Linked DNA regions of Novosphingobium sp. G106. The main gene of each other region encodes a partner of the protein of the gene in region 2 in a complex. Links are inferred from orthologs where the notes say so. Each region holds a gene or a part of one and is shown on either strand. Other genes may lie near its edges. The genes, in order: xseA and KRR38_RS06925.

What was found.
Region 1: the proteins of KRR38_RS06925 (region 2) and xseA are in contact, whole or in part, in a cryo-EM structure (PDB 8TXR), measured with the Escherichia coli proteins. The link is inferred for Novosphingobium sp. G106 from one-to-one orthologs.

What each region holds. Positions count from the first base shown.
Region 1 is NZ_JAHOOZ010000001.1:4,196,963-4,213,093, reverse strand. Bases 5,255-8,105 are described here. They hold xseA (exodeoxyribonuclease VII large subunit), read left to right. Parts: upstream 5,255-5,920; coding sequence 5,921-7,291; downstream 7,292-8,105. Other genes in these bases: KRR38_RS20085 (M23 family metallopeptidase), read left to right, coding at 7,535-8,105; KRR38_RS20090 (DUF2093 domain-containing protein), read left to right, coding at 7,335-7,538; purD (phosphoribosylamine--glycine ligase), read right to left, coding at 5,255-5,824. Also shown: KRR38_RS20130 (cysteine desulfurase), read left to right, coding at 1-1,150; KRR38_RS20125 (SUF system Fe-S cluster assembly protein), read left to right, coding at 1,147-1,632; KRR38_RS20120 (iron-sulfur cluster assembly accessory protein), read left to right, coding at 1,632-1,991; KRR38_RS20115 (hypothetical protein), read right to left, coding at 1,981-2,934; KRR38_RS20110 (hypothetical protein), read right to left, coding at 2,993-3,436; KRR38_RS20105 (adenosine kinase), read left to right, coding at 3,549-4,541; more of purD, read right to left, coding at 4,538-5,254; more of KRR38_RS20085, read left to right, coding at 8,106-8,401; KRR38_RS20080 (TonB-dependent siderophore receptor), read left to right, coding at 8,678-11,575; KRR38_RS20075 (esterase-like activity of phytase family protein), read left to right, coding at 11,703-12,692; rpmB (50S ribosomal protein L28), read right to left, coding at 12,840-13,127; KRR38_RS20065 (nucleoside deaminase), read left to right, coding at 13,240-13,695; KRR38_RS20060 (ribonuclease T), read right to left, coding at 13,692-14,390; nadC (carboxylating nicotinate-nucleotide diphosphorylase), read right to left, coding at 14,387-15,244; KRR38_RS20050 (LytTR family DNA-binding domain-containing protein), read right to left, coding at 15,412-16,131. UniProt on the Escherichia coli protein: Bidirectionally degrades single-stranded DNA into large acid-insoluble oligonucleotides, which are then degraded further into small acid-soluble oligonucleotides.
Region 2 is NZ_JAHOOZ010000001.1:1,452,834-1,455,720, forward strand. It holds KRR38_RS06925 (exodeoxyribonuclease VII small subunit), read right to left. Parts: upstream 1,627-2,887; coding sequence 1,375-1,626; downstream 1-1,374. Other genes in the region: coaD (pantetheine-phosphate adenylyltransferase), read right to left, coding at 1-470; KRR38_RS06920 (polyprenyl synthetase family protein), read right to left, coding at 470-1,360; purL (phosphoribosylformylglycinamidine synthase subunit PurL), read left to right, coding at 1,771-2,887. UniProt on the Escherichia coli protein: Bidirectionally degrades single-stranded DNA into large acid-insoluble oligonucleotides, which are then degraded further into small acid-soluble oligonucleotides.

The DNA.
Region 1 (16,131 bases), 2.8 Mb from region 2 along the record:
CCCCTGGCACTACCTCGACACGGCCGCCACGGCGCAGAAGCCGCAGGCGGTGATCGACGCTACCGTCCGCGCGATGGGCGCCGACTACGCCACGGTCCACCGCGGCGTCTATGCGCGTTCGGCCGACATGACCTTGGCCTACGAGGCGGCGCGGCGCCGGATCGCGGCCTTCATCGGCGCGCCCGAGCACGAGCTGGTCTTCACCCGCGGCGCGACCGAGGCGATCAATCTCGTCGCGCACTCGTGGGGCAACACCCATCTCAAGGCCGGCGACCGTATCCTGCTGTCGACGCTCGAGCATCACGCCAACATCATCCCGTGGCAGCTACTGCGCGACCGCACCGGCGTCGAGATCGACGTCTGCCCGCTGACGCCCGATGGCCTGATCGACCTGGCCGCGGCCGAGCGCTTGCTGACGCCGGCGCACAAGCTGGTATCGCTCGCCCATGTCTCGAACGTGCTCGGCTCGATGCTCCACGTGGAACATGCCGTCGCTTTGGCGCACCGGGTCGGCGCGAAGGTGCTGGTCGACGGCTGTCAGGCGGTTCCCAGGTTACCGGTCGATGTCGCGGCGATGGGCGCGGATTTCTACGTCTTTTCAGCGCACAAGCTCTACGGGCCTACGGGCATCGGAGCACTCTGGGCGCGGGCGGAGATTCTCGAATCGATGCCCCCCTGGCACGGCGGTGGCGCGATGATCGACCGCGTGACCTTCGAGCGCACGACCTATGCCCCGCCGCCCGCGCGGTTCGAGGCTGGCACCCCGGCGATCATCGAGGCGATCGGCTTCGCTGCGGCGGTCGATTACGTTGAGGCGATCGGCATCGAGGCGATCTCGGCGCACGAAATGGCGCTGACCGCGCAGGCGCGCGACCAACTGCGCCGGCTCAATTCGGTGACCGTGTTCGGTCCCGAGCAATCGGCCGGCATCGTCTCCTTCGCGCTCGACGGGGTGCATCCGCACGACCTCGGCACCATATTGGACGAGGAAGGCGTGGCGATCCGCGCCGGGCATCATTGCGCGCAGCCGTTGATGGACTGGCTCGGCGTGCCGGCGACGGCGCGGGCCAGCTTCGGCATCTATAGCGACGAAAGCGATATTGCCGCGCTCCTGCGCGGCATCGAGAGGACCAAGAGGATCTTCGGATGAGTGAAGAGACCAAGTTCACCGTGGAAGAAGTCGAGAGCGTGACGCCGCCGCCGCGTGCGCGTGTCGAGGATATCGAGACGGCTCCTGAGACTCCTGGCGCCAAGCTCTCTCGCAAGCGTGATTATCTCGAAGGCTTCCTCGCGGAAAAGCCGCAGGGCGCAGCTGAAGGCGAACCCGGCGGGGCGATCTACGACGGCGTCGTCTCGGCGCTGAAGGAAATCTTCGACCCCGAGATCCCGGTCAACATCTACGACCTCGGCCTGATCTACGGCGTCGACGTCACTGATGACGGCGAGGTCAAGGTGACTATGACGCTGACCACGCCGCATTGCCCGGTGGCGGAATCGATGCCGGGCGAAGTCGAACTGCGCGTCAGCGCGGTTCCCGGCGTGCGCGATGCCGAAGTCAATCTCGTCTGGGACCCGCCGTGGGACATGTCGTCGATGAGCGACGAGGCCAAGCTCGAACTGGGAATGCTGTAATGGGTAGCGAAACCAAAGTACGCGCACGCCCCGCCGCGGTCATCCTGACCCCGGCTGCCGAAGCGCGCGTCGCCAAGCTGATGGCCCAGGCACCCGCGGACGCGATCGGCGTCAAGCTCTCGACCCCGCGCCGCGGCTGCTCGGGTCTGGCCTATTCTGTCGACTATGTGACCGAGGCCAATGCCTTCGACGAGCGGATCGAAACGCCGGGCGGCCTGTTCTTCATCGACGGCGCCAGCGTGCTCTACCTGATCGGTTCGACGATGGACTGGGAAGAAGACGACTTCACCGCCGGCTTCACCTTCCAGAACCCCAACGCCAAGGGGAGCTGCGGCTGCGGCGAAAGCTTCACGGTCTGAGCAAGGGTTCCTTGCCGCCTTCTTCCGCCAGAAAATCCATCAGCGCCTGCTCGTACTCGTCGACCTGATGGTCGGCGTCGATCCGGGCATCGAGCCAGGACCGCTCGTCGCCCGTGATTTCTTGAGCGACGGCCTCTTCGGCCTCGCGGTTACGCATGGGCTTGCGGCCGAACACACCGGTGAAGCCCGATTGCAGGTCGAAATGGGCCATGCGCGCGAAGAAGCGACCGACGCCGTCGCTCGGCCGGCTGATGAATTCCTCGAGCTCGGCCGCGCGCTCGCGCGAGAGCGGTTCATAGCTGGTGTAAGCCATCAGGTAGTTGCCGACGCCCTGGACGAACAGGCGCTTCCATTCGGGGCTGTTGGCGCCGCCCAGCGTCGCATCCTTGAGGTGGAACAGCAGCTCTGCTTCGGCGCGGCTGACCCCGGCCGGACGGTCGCTCGCGGGTGCGAAGATCAGGCGGCGCAGCAGCTTTGCCTCGGTGTCGTTGATATTGCCCAGGCTGAGCCCCTGCCCATAGCGGGTCGGGCCTTCGCCGATGAGTACCGCTTTTTCGATCTGAGCGATGGCGTAGGTCCGAAGCTGCTCGGGAACGCTGGTGGCGCGTTCGAACAGCTTCACCAGCAGTTCGAGCTCGCCCATGGTCTCGACCGCGCCGTCGCGGTCGATGTGCTCCATCAGCCATTCGGCCTTCGCCTCGTCGACATAGCCGAGCGGCTCCGAGCCGTTGACGACATATTCGGCCAGCGCCTCGACGAAGAAGTCGACCCATTCGGGCGAATGGTCTTCGATGCGGTCGTTGACGGCGAAGATCGCTTCGGCCTCGTCGATGTCGATCTTGCCGTCCTGCCAGCCGGCACGGCGCAGGATCAGGATTTCCTCGGGCGAGATGATGCCGTCGGCAGCGGCCTGCGCGGCGAGATCGCGGAAATGCATGCTCATCGGTCGTATGTCCCCAACCTTTTCGCGGGGATTATCGGCCGATCAGCTTAAATTCGGGTTACGGCTTTCTCAGTGCCTGGATGCAGGCGGCGCGATCGACGTCGCGGCCGTCGGCGCGGCGGGCGTCGACATAGGTTGCCTGCGGCTCGCGGCCCGGGGTACTCGGATAGAGATAGATGTCGAGCACGCAGGCCGTGCCCGTGAACTGCAGCTTGCGCGCATCGCCTTCCAGGACGTCGAGCCGGGGCGTGCCGAACTGGCGAGTGAGCTCGGCCGAGTTTCGCCCGATCACGCCTTCGAGCCCGGGGAGCTGCAGCACCTGCGCCACCGGCGGCGGCCGGGTGATCGGCTGCCGGACGGCCTGGCGCGGCTTGTTCTGGCGCACGGTGACGGGCTTCTTCGGAGGTGCCGTGCCGGTGCGCGGCGCGGTTCCGGCCGTGCTGCAGGCCGAGAGCACCACGGCCAGAGCCATGACCAGCGGGAATGTCGCAAAGTTACGCATTGCCGAGCGGCATCGCTTGGGCGGCGGGCCATGTCAACGCCAACGGGCCTTGTGATCAGGAGCGCTGACCGCTAGGCGCCGCCGCTGAACATACCAACGCAGGAAATCGCCGATGTCCCAGCCTTCCCTAGACGTCATCGCCATCGGCAACGCCATCGTCGATGTCATGGCGCCCAGTTCGGACGAAGCGATCGAGCAACTCGGCCTCGTCCGCGGCGGCATGACTCTGGTCGACACTGACCGGGCGCGCGAGCTCTACGAGGCGATGGGACCGGCGCGCGAGATTTCGGGTGGTTCCGCTGCAAATACGCTCGCCGGCCTTGCCGCGCTCGGCGCCAGCTGCGCTTTCATCGGCCAGGTCGCCGACGACCAGCTCGGCGAGGTTTTTGCGCATGACATCCGCGCCGGCGGTATCGCGTTCGGAACCCCGGCACGTGCGGGCGATCCGCCGACGGCGCGTTGCCTGATCTTCGTCTCGCCAGACGGCCAGCGGACGATGAACACCTACCTCGGCGCCTCGCAGTTCCTGCCCGCCGCCGCGCTCGACGAAAGCACGATCGCCAGCGCAGCGGTGCTCTATCTCGAAGGCTACCTCTGGGATCCTGAAGAGCCGCGCGCTGCGATGCGCAAGGCGATCAGCGCTGCGAAAGGCGCCGGGCGCAAGGTGGCCTTCACGCTGTCCGACGCATTCGTTATCTCGCGCCACGGCGACGATTTCCGCAAGCTGATCGCCGCCGGCGAGATCGACATCCTCTTTGCCAACCAGGACGAACTCGCCGCGCTGACGGGCGAGGCGAACTTCGACGCTGGCGTGGCTGCGCTGGCGAGCCAGGTGCCGCTGCTCGTTGTTACGCGCGGTGCCGAGGGCGCGGTCGCGGTGGCGGGCACCGAGCGCGCCGAAGTCCCGGCCGAGCCGATCGCCAAGGTGGTCGACACTACCGGCGCGGGCGATCTCTTCGCCGCCGGCTTCCTCTTCGGCCACGTCCGCGGCTATCCGCTCGCGCAGAGCCTCAAGCTCGGCGCGGTCTGCGCCGCCGAAGTGATCTCGCACTACGGTGCGCGGCCCGAGGCAGACCTCAGGGAGCTGGCCGCGAAGCTGGGCTAGCCTTTGGAGGCTTCGCGCTCGATCTCACGCCAGCCGATGTCTCGGCGGCAGAAGCCCTCGGGAAAGCGGATTGCATCCACCGCGGCATAAGCCTTTGCCTGGGCCGCGCGCACCGAAGCGCCACGCGCCGTGACGTTGAGCACCCGGCCGCCGTCCGCGGTCAGCACGCCGTCGATGCCCAGCGCGGTCCCGGCGTGGAATACCTTGGCGCCGTCATGCTCGGCTGCGGGAATGCCGTCGATCCGGCCGCCCTTCCTGGGCGTGCCCGGATAGCCCTCGGCCGCCATGACCACGGTCAGCGCGGTATCGGATGAAAAGACCGGCTGCTGGCAGGCGGACAGCTTGTTTTCCGCGCAGGCGAGCAGAATCTCGGCGAGGTCGCTTTCCAGCCGCATCATCAGCACCTGGCATTCGGGATCGCCGAAGCGCGCGTTGTATTCGATCAGCTTGGGGCCTTCGGCGGTCAGCATCAGCCCGGCATAGAGCACGCCAGAGTAGGGCATGCCTTCGTCGGCCATGGCCCGCACCGTCGGCGCGACGATCTTTGCCAGGACTTCGCCTTCCAGCATCGGTGTCAGCACCGGCGCCGGGCTATAGGCGCCCATGCCGCCGGTGTTGGGGCCGGTGTCGCCGTCGCCGACGCGCTTGTGATCCTGGGCCGAGCCGAAGGGAATGATCGTCGAGCCGTCGGTCAGCGCGAAGAAGCTGGCTTCCTCGCCTTCGAGAAACTCCTCGACCACGGCCTCTGCGCCCGCCTCGCCGAAGCGGCCGCTGAAAATCTCGCGCACGGCCTCTTCTGCCTCGGCCATGGTCATGGCCACGGTCACGCCCTTGCCCGCGGCGAGGCCATCGGCTTTGATCACCACCGGCGCGCCGAAGCGCGCGAGTGCGGCGAGGCCGGCCGCTTCGCTGGTCACCCGCTCATAGCCGGCGGTGGGGATGTTGGCGCGGGCGCAAAGGTCCTTGGTGAAGCCCTTGCTGCCTTCGAGCTGCGCGGCCTGGCGGCTGGGACCGAAGACCGCGAAGCCGGCGCCACGTAGCGTATCGGCCAGGCCATCGACCAGCGGCGCCTCGGGGCCGATGACGACGAGGCCGATCCGCTTGGCCTCGCAGAAGGCGACGACTGCGGCATGGTCGGTCACGTCGAGCGTGACCAGTTCGGCCTGCTCGGCGATCCCCGGATTGCCGGGCGCAGCGTAGAGCGTCTCGCAGAGCGGGGATTGCGCGAGCTTCCATGCCAGCGCATGTTCGCGCCCGCCCGATCCCAACAGCAGGATGTTCATACGCGTGCCTTCTTATTCCGATGACGATGATGCCAATGGTCCGGGGGGGGGCTGGTAGCGAAGGATACACCGGGGGACAACGCCGCGCCTCTTTCGGTGAGCGAGATTTCGGGCCGGCTGAAGCGCACGGTGGAGGAACGCTTCGGCTTCGTCCGCGTCCGCGGCGAACTTTCGGGCGTCAAGCGCGCGGCATCGGGCCATCTTTACCTCTGCCTCAAGGACGAATCGGCGCGGCTCGACGGCGTCATGTGGCGCGGGCAGGCGGGTAACCTGCCGTTCCGCGTCGAGGACGGGATCGAGGTGATCGCCCAGGGTAAGCTGACGACCTATCCCGGCCGTTCGAACTACCAGATCGTCATCGATCGGATGGAAGTGGCGGGCGAGGGCGCCTTGCTGGCGCTGCTCGCCAAGACCAAGGCGCGGCTCGAGGCCGAGGGCTTGTTCGACAGCGCGCGCAAGCGGCCGATACCGTTCCTGCCCGACGTGATTGGCGTCGTGACGTCACCCACCGGGGCGGTGATCCGCGACATCCTGCATCGGCTGTCGGACCGCTTCGGCTGCCACGTCGTCGTCTGGCCGGTGCTGGTCCAGGGGCAGGGCGCGGCCGAGCAGGTGGCGGCGGCGGTGAACGGCTTCTCGCGGCTGGAACCGGGCGGGCGCGTGCCGCGGCCCGATCTCGTCATCGTCGCGCGCGGCGGCGGCTCGATCGAGGACCTCTGGGCGTTCAACGAGGAAGTGGTGGTGCGGGCGATCGCGGGCTGCTCGATCCCGGTGATCTCCGCCGTCGGCCACGAGACCGACACCACCCTCGCCGATTTCGCCGCCGATCTCCGCGCGCCGACCCCGACCGCGGCGGCCGAGCATGCCGTGCCGGTGCGCAGCGAACTGATCAACCAGGTCGCCGAACTGGCGCTGCGCAAGCGCCGCGCGGTCGCCCGGCCGGTGGCGCTGGGGCGTGAGCGGCTCGAAGCGCGCGTTCAGCGCCTGCCCCGCGCCGATGCGGTACTCGCGCCTTTCGTCCAGCGGCTCGACGACCTGGGCGAGCGGCTGCGGCGTGGGCTGGGCGAGCGCATCGTCGTTGCGCGCCAAGCCTTGCAGGCGGACCGTGCGCGGCTCTCCGCACCGCTGCTCGCCTCGCGGCTCGATCATGCGAAGCATCGGCTGGCGGCGCAGCGGCTGACGCCGGCGTTGGTTACGGGCCGGATTGCAGCGCAGCGCGACAGGCTCGACGGGCTGGGCCGCCTCATGGTCTCGCTCAATCCCGACAACATCCTCGATCGCGGCTATGTCCGCGTCACGGGCGCCGACGGGCGCACGCTGGTGAGCAAGGCGGTGGCGGCCAAGGAGGCGGCGCTGGCGTTGCACTTCCGCGACGGCGAACTGGCTGTGACTCCCGCCGGCGTCCGCGCCGCACCGCCCGCGCGCAAGGACAAACCGGCGCCGCCCGAGCAGGGCAAATTGCTTTAAGGCCAATTTGCTTTGGAAGGGGGGGCTTCCTATAGTGTCTGCCATGCTGATGTCCTCGAACGATCGCCCCGCCACGCTGCACTATGGCCCCAACGGCTTCCGCGTAGTGACTGCCGGCAGCTATGTGCTTTGCGCCGTGACGGGCGAGAAGATTCCGCTCGATGCACTGCGTTACTGGAGTGGGGAACTGCAGGAGGCCTATGCCAGCTGCGAGATCTCGACGCGGAGACTGATGGAAGCGAAGTGAAGCGTTCACTGGTCATAGTGCTCGGCCTTGCCGGTGCGGCAGCGGTCGTGGCGGTAGGCAGCGGTATAACCCGCTCGAGCGCCAGCGCGCCGCGGCAGGACATCGCGCTTGCCGGCGAACTGACCCAGGGCGGTTGGGCGCGCGGCACGGCGCCTGCGGGCACCGCGGCCCTGACGTTCGACGGCAAGCCCGTTTCCGTCGCCCCCGACGGTGCTTTCTTCCTCGCATTTGACCGCGACGCGGGCGCGCAGGCGCGGCTCGTCGCCCAGCTTGGCGATGGCACTGCGATCACGCGCACGCTGGCGGTCTCACCGCGCGCCTGGAAGCTCGAATATATTCCGCTCGGTCCCAAGCCCGGCACACCGCCGAGCGAGGCCTTCCGCATCCGCCGCGAGGCCGAACTCAAGCAGATCAACGCCGCGCGGGCGATCGACAGCCACAGCCAGGGCTGGCGGCAGCGCTTCACCTGGCCGGCCAGGGGCCGCCTTTCAGGCATGTTCGGCTCGCAGCGCATCTACAACGGTGTGCCGGGTTCCTATCATTCAGGCACCGACATAGCGGGCGGGGCGGGCGCCGCGATCACCGCGCCAGCCGACGGGGTCGTCATCCTCGCCGCGGCCAGCCCGTTCACGCTCGAGGGCAACCTGCTGATGATCGACCACGGGATGGGGCTCAACAGCGCCTTCCTGCATTGCTCGCAGATTCTCGTGCACCAGGGTGAGGCGGTGAAGCAGGGCCAGATCATCGCCCGGATCGGCATGACCGGCCGCGCGACCGGCCCGCATCTGCACTGGGGCATTAAATGGCGCGATTCTGCGCCTCGATCCGATCCTGTTCACGGGGCCGATGAACTAGCCGGATAAATCCGGCCAATTCCAACTACTTGATAAGCATTACACTCGGCACGCCTGTGCGGAGCCAACGGTGCATGTGTTGCAGGATTGTTACATATCGCGCAAAAACCGACCTTACAGCATTGTCAGTATATAGCCCCAAGCGGAACTTTCAGCCATGTGAGTTTTTATCCACGAGGCTGTCCCAATCCGCCTGAAGTCCGCGCTTTTCCCGGAGCGCGGACATGCATTTTTGCGCTTCAGGCGGATTGGCGGGCAGCCCTTTGAACCCAGGGGTCCCAAACCATGAAAACCATGACGAACTTTGCTGCGCTGAAAGTCGGTGCAGCAGCGATGGCTGTCGGCATTGCCTTGCTGTCCACACCTTCGTTCGCCCAGGACACCGCGCCCGCGGCGAAGTCCGAAGGCACCGCCGATGAAGCCGAAGCGATTGTCGTCACCGGATCGCGCATCTCCCGGCCCGATCTGCAAGCGTCCATCCCGATCTCGGTGGTCACTGATCAGGCTATCCAGAACAAGGGCCAGACCAACGCTCTCGACGCCATTCGCGACATTCCGATCGCTGGTCAGTCGCTCGACAAGTCGGCCTCGAACTTCTCTAACTTCGACAACGGCATCTCGACCGTCAACCTGCGCAACCTCGGCACCTCGCGGACGCTGGTGCTGATAAACGGCCGCCGCAGCGTCGGTACGCCGGGCGACAGCGCGGTCGACCTCAACAACATCGCGCCCGACCTGATCGATCGCATCGAGATCGCCACCGGCGGCACCTCCGCGGTCTACGGTTCGGACGCGGTCGCCGGCGTGGTCAATATCATCCTGAAGAAGAAGTTCGACGGCATCCAGCTGCACATGCAGGGCGGCGTTTCGGACCGCGGCGATGCCGGCAACCAGCTCGCCGCCATCACCGCCGGCAAGACCTTCTCCGACGGTCGCGGCCACGTGATCGCCAATTTCACCTTCACAAATGACGAGCCGGTCTACGCGCGCAGTCGCGCCTATTCGGCGGTCGACGTACCCAACAAGAGCTCCTATGCCGCGCAGGGCCTGTTCGACACCGGCGGCTCGCCGACCTTCAGCCCTGCTGCCGGGACGACTTACACCTTCAACTCCGCCAATGCGGTCAAGCCCTATCAAAGCGCTGCCATCGACGGCTACAACCGTAATGGTGATCGCCTGCTGACGACGCCGAGCCGGCGTTACCTGGGCTCGGTCACGGGGGACTACGAGTTCAGCCCGGCGGTGACCGTGTTCGGCGAATTCACCTATTCCAGGACCACGGCCCGCTCGGCCGTCGAGCCGCTGGCGGTCGACGATCAGGGCGCGCAGGGCCAGACCGTGTACAATTTCGACGGTTCTGCCTTCAGCGGTATCCCGAAGACACAACAGTACGTACCCGCAGCGATCCGCAATGCGACGGCCGGTGACATCATCTACTTCCGTCGTCGCTCGAACGGCATCTTCGACCGCAGCGCCGCCAGCGAACGCGATTACTATCGCGGCGTGCTCGGTGTGAAGGGCGATATCGGTTCGAACTGGAAGTACGAGGCGTACTACGAACACAGCCGGGTGAAGGACCACACGTCGGGCGACGCAATCATGATGACCAACTACGGCGCAGCGCTCCAGGGCTGCACCGATCCGGCAGCGCAAGCCGCCGGCTGCGTCCCGATCAACATCTTCGGCTTCAACACCGTCACGCCCGCGATGATCAAGTGGCTCCGCACTTACACCGGCAAGGGTGCCCTGGTGCCCGGCGCCAATGTGGGTGACACGGCGGTCTATGACCTGCAGCGCACGGGCACGCAGGACGTTGCCGCGCTCAATCTCTCCGGCTCGCTTTTCCAGCTGCCCGCCGGCGCGGTGCAGATCGCGGTCGGCGCCGAATACCATCGCGAGAAATCGGAACAGTTCTACGATCCGTTCACCCAGTCGGGCTGGAGTTCGTTCCAGCAGGCGGCCAACACGGTGGGCAAGTACGATTCGAAGGAAGTCTACGGCGAAGTCAGCATTCCGCTGCTCCGCAACGTTCCGTTCGCGCAGGAACTGAGCCTCGAAGGCGCGGTTCGCTATGCCGACTATTCGACCGTCGGCGGGTTCGTGTCGTACAAGTTCGGCGGCACCTACGCCCCGGTCTCGGACATCCGCTTCCGCGCGATCTATGCCCGCGCGGTCCGCGCCCCCAATGTCAACGAGCTGTACTCGGGCGCGGCCAACACCGCGCCGGCGGTGATCGATCCCTGCGACCAGAACGGCGGCAACGGTGACGATCCGATTGCCGGCGGCCCGCTGCCGCTGTCGGCTGCCTGCAAGGCCATCCCGGGCATCGCGAACTATCTGAAGACGCACCCGACGTTCAACTATTCGCTGGCGCAGATCCAGACGATCAGCGGCACCATCGGCGGCAACGCGAACCTTGGCGCCGAATCGACCAACACGCTGACGCTGGGCGGCACCTTCACGCCCAGCTTCTTCCGCGGCTTTGATCTTTCGGTCGATTACTACAACATCAAGGTCAACAACGCGATCACGCAGGTCGATTTCCAGGATTCGGTCAATCAGTGCGTGGCAACCAGTGATCCGAACTTCTGCAGCAACGTGACCCGCGATCCTGCCACGGGCATCATCAAGTCGGTCGATGCGATCTTCCTGAACGGTGCGTCCTATCAGGTGTCCGGACTCGACACCCAGGTCCACTACGCGTTCAGGCCGCACCTCTTCGGCCCGGATGAAAGCGTGAACCTCAGCGTGTTCTGGAACCACAAGTTCAAGCAGGACAAGACGCCGTTTGCCGGCGCCTTCGTCAGCCACCAGGTGGGCGTCGCGGATGTCTACGGCACCAGCCAGAACATCGGTACGGGCTTCCGGGATCAGGTGACGGCCAACCTCGCCTACCAGACCGGGCCCTTTACCCTTGCCTACACCTTCCGTTACTTCAGCCCTGTCGTAACGACCACCAACGAGGACCGGATCCCCGCCTATACCTATTCGGACATCCAGGCGAAGTTCACGGTCGGCGAGGACAAGAACTACGAGGTCTACTTCGGCGTGAACAACCTGTTCGACAAGCAGCCGCCGATCGTTGCCGACCTCACCAACCAGTGGCCGGGCAGCAATACCGTCGCGAGCACCTACGACCTGCTCGGTCGTCGGCTCTATGCGGGCGTAAGGGCGAAGTTCTGACGATCTCGTAGAGGTCGCGAGGCCTTTCGAGCAGGGCGGCGGAGCAATCCGCCGCCCTTTTTCGTCGCGCATCGACTCAGCCTGGCCGATGCTTGCCGATCCGGCGCGATCCGCTATGCCCTGACCCGTGCGCCGCGTCCTCCTCGCCCTGCTGCTGATCCTGGGGCTCGCGCCGGGGATGTGGTTCTATCAGACGGCAGCACCCTGGAATCCCACGGCCTCGATCCGCTTTGCCGAGGTGAAGCTGCCGCCCAAAGCCGAACTGGCGCATCATCTCGGTGCCTTCGAGCTGGAGCGGGCTTGGTCGCTGACCAGCGACTACAGTGCCTTCGGCGGCTATTCGGCACTGCTGCCGAGGCCGGGTGGGCGGCTGATGGCGATCGGCGACAATGCCCGGCGTTTCGAATTCTCGCCGCCGGGCGTCCCCTATGCTCGGCCAATCTCGGCCGAGGTGCTGCCGGGGTTCGAACGCATACGCAAGAATCGGGATACCGAAGCCGCGACCCAGGATCCCGCGACCGGGACCGTCTGGGTCGCGCGGGAGGACAGCAACGCGATCTCGCGGATCGATCCCGCCTTCCGCAGTTTCGTCAATATCAGGCCCGTCCTGATGCACGATTGGCCGCGCAATGTCGGGCCCGAGGCCATGGTGCGGCTGCACGACGGCCGCTTCGTCGTGATCGAGGAGGGGTTCACCGGCTTCTTCGAACCGCGGCTGCATCCGGCGGTGCTGTTCCCGCGCGATCCGCTGCGGGGAGACAGGGGCGTGGAATTCAGCTTCTCCGGCTCGCCCAATTTCAGCGTCACCGACATGGCCCAATTGCCCGATGGCCGCGTACTCGTGCTCCAGCGCCGGTTGCTATGGCCGTTTCCGCTGCATTTCGGGGGGCGGATCACGATAGCCGATCCCGCCGAGATCCGCCCCGGCGTGGTCTGGCATGCCACCGAGGTCGCCAAGCTGACATCGAGTCTTCCGGTCGACAATTTCGAAGGCATGGCGATCGAGCCGCGCGCCGACGGTCGGGTCACCGTCTGGCTGATCTCCGACGATAATCATGCGGTGACCCAGCGCACGCTGCTCTGGAAGATGGTGGTAGACCCGGCGCGGCTGCCCTGATGGGGTTCAGCAAGGCTGAACCAGACGCGGCACGGGTGGGGGAGCGGGCCGGTGCCGCTTCCAGCGTCAGCTGGAAAAAGCCTCATGCACGCAAAAAGGCGCGAGGGGTTACCCCGCGCCCTTCAGCGAATTGCCTCTGAAAGAGGTTTAGGCGGCGACCTGCTTCTTGGCGAGGTCGCGCTTCACCTTAAGCGCGCGCGGCGACAGCTTGGCGTCGGCCGCCTTCAGCAGCCAGTTGTCCAGGCCGCCGACATGCTCGACCGAACGCAGGCCGTGCGTCGAGACGCGGAACTTGAAGCTGCGCTCCAGGCCGTCGGACAGCAGCGTGACGTTCTGCAGGTTGGGCAGGAACACGCGCTTGGTCTTGTTGTTGGCGTGGCTGACGTTGTTGCCGACTTGGCGGCCCTTGCCGGTCAGTTCGCAAATGCGGGACATGGTTTTACTCGCTTCGAAAATGCTGGCCCATAACGGGGGAGCGGCGCCCTTACCGATTCCACCCGCCAAGGTCAAGTTGTGCACAGGGGGGCGAGGTGTTAGCGCCGCTCGGATGTCACGCTGGCCGCTTCCTGAACCGATGGCGCTTGCGCTCGCCGAGGCCGGGAAGGCCGTGGCTGCGGGCGAAGTGCCGATCGGTGCGGTCGTGGTCAAGGACGGTGCGGTGATCGCTACCGCGCACAATGCCCCGCGCACCCTCAGAGATCCTACCGCCCATGCCGAGCTGCTGGCGATTCGCTCGGCGGCGCAGGCGATCGGCAACGAGCGGCTCGACGGCTGCGAACTCTGGGTCACGCTCGAGCCCTGTGCGATGTGCGCCGGCGCCATCGCCCACGCGCGAATCGCCAAGGTCTATTACGGAGCGTCCGATCCCAAGGGCGGCGCGGTCGAGCACGGCGCGCGGGTGTTCGAGCAGGACCAGTGCCTGCACCGGCCTGAAGTCTATCCGGGGATCGGCGAGGCCGAGGCGGCTGAACTGTTGCGCGGATTTTTCCGCGAGCGGCGCTAGAGCCCGCGCCAGATCTTCAGCGTTGCCGAATCGGGTGGGCCGAAACTCTGGCGGTCGCAGGCCGCGGGCATGAAGTCGCGGCCATAGCAGAGGTGCACTTCGCGCAGCCAGCCGGTGTCACTGGCCAGCACGCCGATCTGCTCCAACTTCCAGTCTGGATTGCGCTCGACGAAAGCGCGACGCAGGTCGCCGGCGGTCAGCCCGTCCTGGCGCGAGAGGCGGTCGGCATCGGGCCAGCGCAGCGAGCGCCAGAGCGCGCCGGCGGCACGGTAATAGGTCTCGGGCGTCTTCGCCATGCAACTGCCGTGCTTGGCCCATTCGTGCTCGAGCAGCCAGGGCACCGGCGTCATGCAGAGGTTGCGGCGGATGACCTGAGCCGAGGGCCGCGGCGTCAGCGAGCACCATTGCGGCGGGGGCCCGCTGCCCGCCTCGGGCCAGAGCCCGTGGAGCACGAAGCCGAAGCGGCCGTTGGCGCCAGAGCACTGCATCGAGGCCTTGTCCTGCGGCCGCCGGCAATATTCGGGCGACCAACTCGCCGCCAGCGTATAGCCCGCGATCGGCACCCGCCGCGGCGGCCCGTCGGGCTGAATCGGCCGCACTGGATCGAACCGCTGCGGCGGGGTGCACTGATAGGCCTGGGCTAGCGCCGGAGCCGGTATGGCCAGAGCCAGCAGCGCGGCGCCGCGCCAAGTCATAGCGGCGTAAAATCCAGCCCGACGTCGGCGGCGGGCGCACTCTGGGTCAGGCGGCCGACCGAGACGTAGTCGACCCCCGTCGCGGCGATCGCGCCGATGGTCTGGAGGTTGACCCCGCCCGACGCCTCGCAGGGCACGCGGCCGGCGACGATCGCCAGGGCTTCGCGCAGCTTGTCGGGATTCATATTGTCGAGCAGCAGGTGGTTGGCGCCCGCTGCTACCGCCGGTTCGATCTGATCAAGGTGATCGACCTCGCAGATGATTCGCTCGACCCCAGCGCCCTTGGCCGCACCCACGGCCTGGCCGACGCTGCCGGCGACCGCGACGTGGTTATCCTTGATCATCGCCGCGTCCCACAGTCCGAGCCGGTGGTTCTGCGCCCCGCCCATGCGCGTCGCGTACTTTTCCAGGTGGCGCAGGCCGGGAATGGTCTTGCGCGTGTCCAGCAGCACCGCGTGGCCGCCCATGGCATCGACATATTCGCGCGTCATGGTCGCGATGCCGGAGAGGTGCTGCACGGTGTTGAGCGCGCTGCGCTCGGCGGTCAGCATGGCGCGGGCGTTGCCCGAGAGGCGCATCAGGTCCGAGCCTGCCGAGACCTGTGCGCCTTCTTCGACCAGAATCTCGATCTCCATCGCGGGGTCGAGCTTGCGGAAGAAGGCGGCGGCGATCGGCAGGCCGGCGACGGTGATCGCATCGCGGCTGTCCATCACCCCGGTGAAGCGGGCATCGGCGGGAATGACGCTTTCGGAAGTCACGTCACGGCCGCCGCCGGGCCAGCCCTCGCCGAGATCCTCGGCGAGCGTGGCGGCGACGAAGGCATCGAGGTCGAAGCCGGGGATCGAGAAGGTCATGCCTGCTGACTAGCGGGAGGCTGTTTCAGGTCAAGCGTTGCGCGTGGGCCTTCGACAAGCTCAGGCCGAGCAGAGGTTTGGTTGTTCCCAACCCCGCTCATGCTGAGCTTGTCGAAGCATCATCCTGAGCTTGGCGAAGGATGCTGGCACAACCTCGGCCTTCACGCTCAATGAACGAAGCGCGCCACCACGTCGCGGTAGGACCGGCTCACCTTTACCTGCGCACCCGAATCGAGCACGAGGAAGCATTCGCCGTTGGTGTGCGGTTTGACCTGGCGGACCTGGTTGAGGTTGACGATGGTCGAACGGTGCACGCGCTGGAACACGCGCGGGTCGAGCCGGCGTTCGAGGTCCTTCATCGTCTCGCGCAGGATCAGCGAATTGTCGGCGGTGCGGATGCACATATAGTCCCCGGCGGCTTCGATATGCTCGATCGAATCGACGTCGATCCGGAAGATCTGGCCGCGATCCTTGATGTTGATCAGCTTCTCGTAGCGCGCGGCGTTGGCGTCGGGCTCCTCGGGCATCGCATCCATCGCATCGGGCGCCACTTCGGCGAGGACGTGCTTGAGTTTCTCGGCCTCTTCGGCGCCGCGCTTCTCGATCAGGCGCGTGCGCACCCGGTCGAGTGTGTCGGCGAGCTTGTCCTCGTCGACCGGCTTCATCAGGTAGTTGACCGCGTTGGCCTCGAAGGCCTTCACGGCGTGCTCCTGATAGGCGGTGACGAAGACGAACAGCGGGGGCTCGATCTCCATCACGCCCTTGACCACCGAGAAACCGTCGAAGCCAGGCATCTGGATGTCGAGGAAGACCAGATCGGGCTTCTCGGTCTTGATCTTGCGGATCGCCTCGCGCCCGTTCGAGCAGGTGTCGATTATCTCGACATC
Region 2 (2,887 bases):
TCGCGGACGGTCGGGCTGACGAAGTTCGCGATGTCTCCGCCGAACAGCGCGATCTCCTTGACCAGCTTCGAGGCGATCGGCTGCAGGCTGACGTCGGCCATCAGGAAGATCGTCTCGATATTGGCGTTGAGCTGCTGGTTCATGCCCGCCATCTGGTACTCGTATTCGAAATCCGCGACCGCGCGCAGGCCCCGGACGATGACGCTGGCGCCCTGCTTCTCGGCAAAGCGCATGAGCAGCGCGTTGAAGCCGACTACGTCGACGTTGTCGATCCCCATGGCGGTGACTTCGCGCCGCACCATGTCCATCCGTTCCTCGGGCGAGAACATCGGGCTTTTCGAGATATTGGTGGTGACGCCGATGATCAGCCGGTCGACCAGCTTGGCGCCGCGGCGAATGATGTCGGCATGACCGAGCGTGATCGGATCGAAGGTGCCCGGATAGACGCCAATCCGCTGTCCAGCAGTCATCAATGGTCCCTTTCGACGATATAGCGAGCAAGCGCGCGCAGCAGGTCGGCTTCTACGCCGTGGCTGGCCAGTTGTGCCACTGCCTGATCAACCAGCATGCGCGCCTGCGCCCTGGCACGATCGGGCCCGAGCAGCGAGACGAAGGTCTCCTTGCCGGCCTCGGCATCCTTGCGCAGTGCCTTCCCCGCGGCTTTCTCGTCGCCCTCGTGATCGATCAGGTCGTCGGCAATCTGGAAGGCGAGGCCGATGTCGCGAGCATAGCCGCGCAGGTGCGTGCGCCCCTCGGGCGGCACCTTGCCCAGGATCGCGCCCATTTCGACCGAGGCGCCGAGCAGGGCACCGGTCTTGAGTTGCTGCAGGCGTGTGATCGTCTGGAGATCGAAAGTGCTGGTCTCGGCCACGATGTCCATCATCTGGCCGCCGGCCATACCCTGGAAGCCGCTCGCCCCGGCGAGCGTCGCGACAAGTTCGATACGGGTGAACGGATCGCCGCTGGTCGCCACATCGGACAGCACCTCGAAGGCAAAGGCATGCAGCGCGTCGCCAGCGAGCACCGCGGTCGCTTCGTCGTAAGCTTTGTGGATGGTCGGCTTGCCGTGGCGCAGTTCGTCATCGTCCATGCAGGGAAGATCGTCATGGATCAGCGAATAGACATGGATGGACTCGATCGCGACGCCGGCACGCAGCGCCGCATCGCGGTCGACGCCGTACATCTCGGCCGTCGCGGTCAGCAGCAGCGGCCGTAGCCGCTTGCCGCCGCCGATCGCAGCATAGCGCATGGCCTCGACCAGGCGTTTGCGCGGATCTTCGGGCAGCGGCAGCAGTTGGTCGAACGCCGTGTCGATATCGCTCGCAATCCGGCCGAGGCCATCGGCAAGCAGGCTGTCCATCGCCCCGGCCACTATCAGCGGCCCGGGTCGTCGAACGGTTGCGTACCCGTAGCCTGGCCGTCGGGCCCGGCGACGATCCGCTCGATCCGCAGCTGGGCCGCGTCGAGCCGGGCCTGGCAATGCTTGCGCAGCTGCTCGCCGCGTTCGTAGAGCGTGATCGAATCGTCGAGCGGCACTTCGCCGCTCTCAAGCTTGCGAACGACATCCTCGAGCGCGCGCAGTGCGTCCTCGAAGCTCATGGCGGTAATGTCGGCGGTGTCGGTCATCGGACGCCCAGCTTTGGCGGTCTCGGCAGTCAGGGTCAAGCAGTCTGGCGGCTCTTCCCCCGCACGGTGCAAAGACGCGGCAAATCCCACGGGAATCGCGCTTGACGTCTAGCCCGATGCGCTCGCCCTCGCTAAGGGCGCTTCATGTCCGAAATCACCGCAGATGTCGTCGCCGCCCACGGGCTGTCCGAGGAAGAATATGCCCGCGTGCTTCATGCGCTGGGCCGCGAGCCGAATTACGTCGAGCTCGGCATCTTCTCGGTGATGTGGTCGGAGCACTGCTCCTACAAATCGAGTAAGCTCCACCTGATGAAGCTGCCCACGAAAGCCCCTTGGGTGATCTGCGGCCCCGGCGAGAACGCCGGCGTGATCGACATCGGCGACGGTCAGGCGGCGATCTTCAAGATGGAGAGCCACAACCACCCGAGCTACATCGAACCCTACCAGGGCGCGGCGACCGGCGTCGGCGGCATCCTGCGCGACGTCTTCACCATGGGTGCGCGCCCCGTCGCCAACCTGAACGCGCTGCGCTTCGGTCGGCCCGACCATCCGAAGATGAAACACCTCGTCCAGGGCGTGGTTTCGGGCATCGGCGGCTACGGCAACTGCGTAGGCGTGCCGACGGTCGGCGGCGAGACCAATTTCTACAAGGCCTATGACGGCAACATCCTGGTCAACGCCATGACCGTGGGCGTGGCCGACACCGACAAGATCTTCTATTCGGCGGCGACGGGCCTGGGCAATCCGATCGTCTACGTCGGCTCGAAGACCGGCCGCGACGGCATCCACGGCGCGACCATGGCCAGCGCCGATTTCGACGAGAACTCGGACGAGAAGCGCCCCACCGTCCAGGTCGGCGATCCGTTCACCGAGAAGCTGCTGATCGAGGCCTGCCTCGAGCTGATGGCCACCGATGCCATCGTGGCGATCCAGGACATGGGCGCCGCCGGCCTGACCTCGTCCTCGGTCGAGATGGCAAGCAAGGGCGGCGCGGGCATTCGCCTGAACATGAACATGGTGCCCTGCCGCGAAGAGGGCATGACGCCCTACGAGATGATGCTCTCGGAAAGCCAGGAGCGCATGCTCATGGTGCTCCAGCCCGGCAAGGAGCCGATGGCCGAAGCGATCTTCCGCAAGTGGGAGCTCGACTTCGCGGTGATCGGCGAAGTCACCGACACGGGCCACATGGTACTCGAATTCGACGGCGAGGTGGTCTGCGACATTCCGCTCGCCCCACTGGCCGACGAAGCGCCGCTCTACG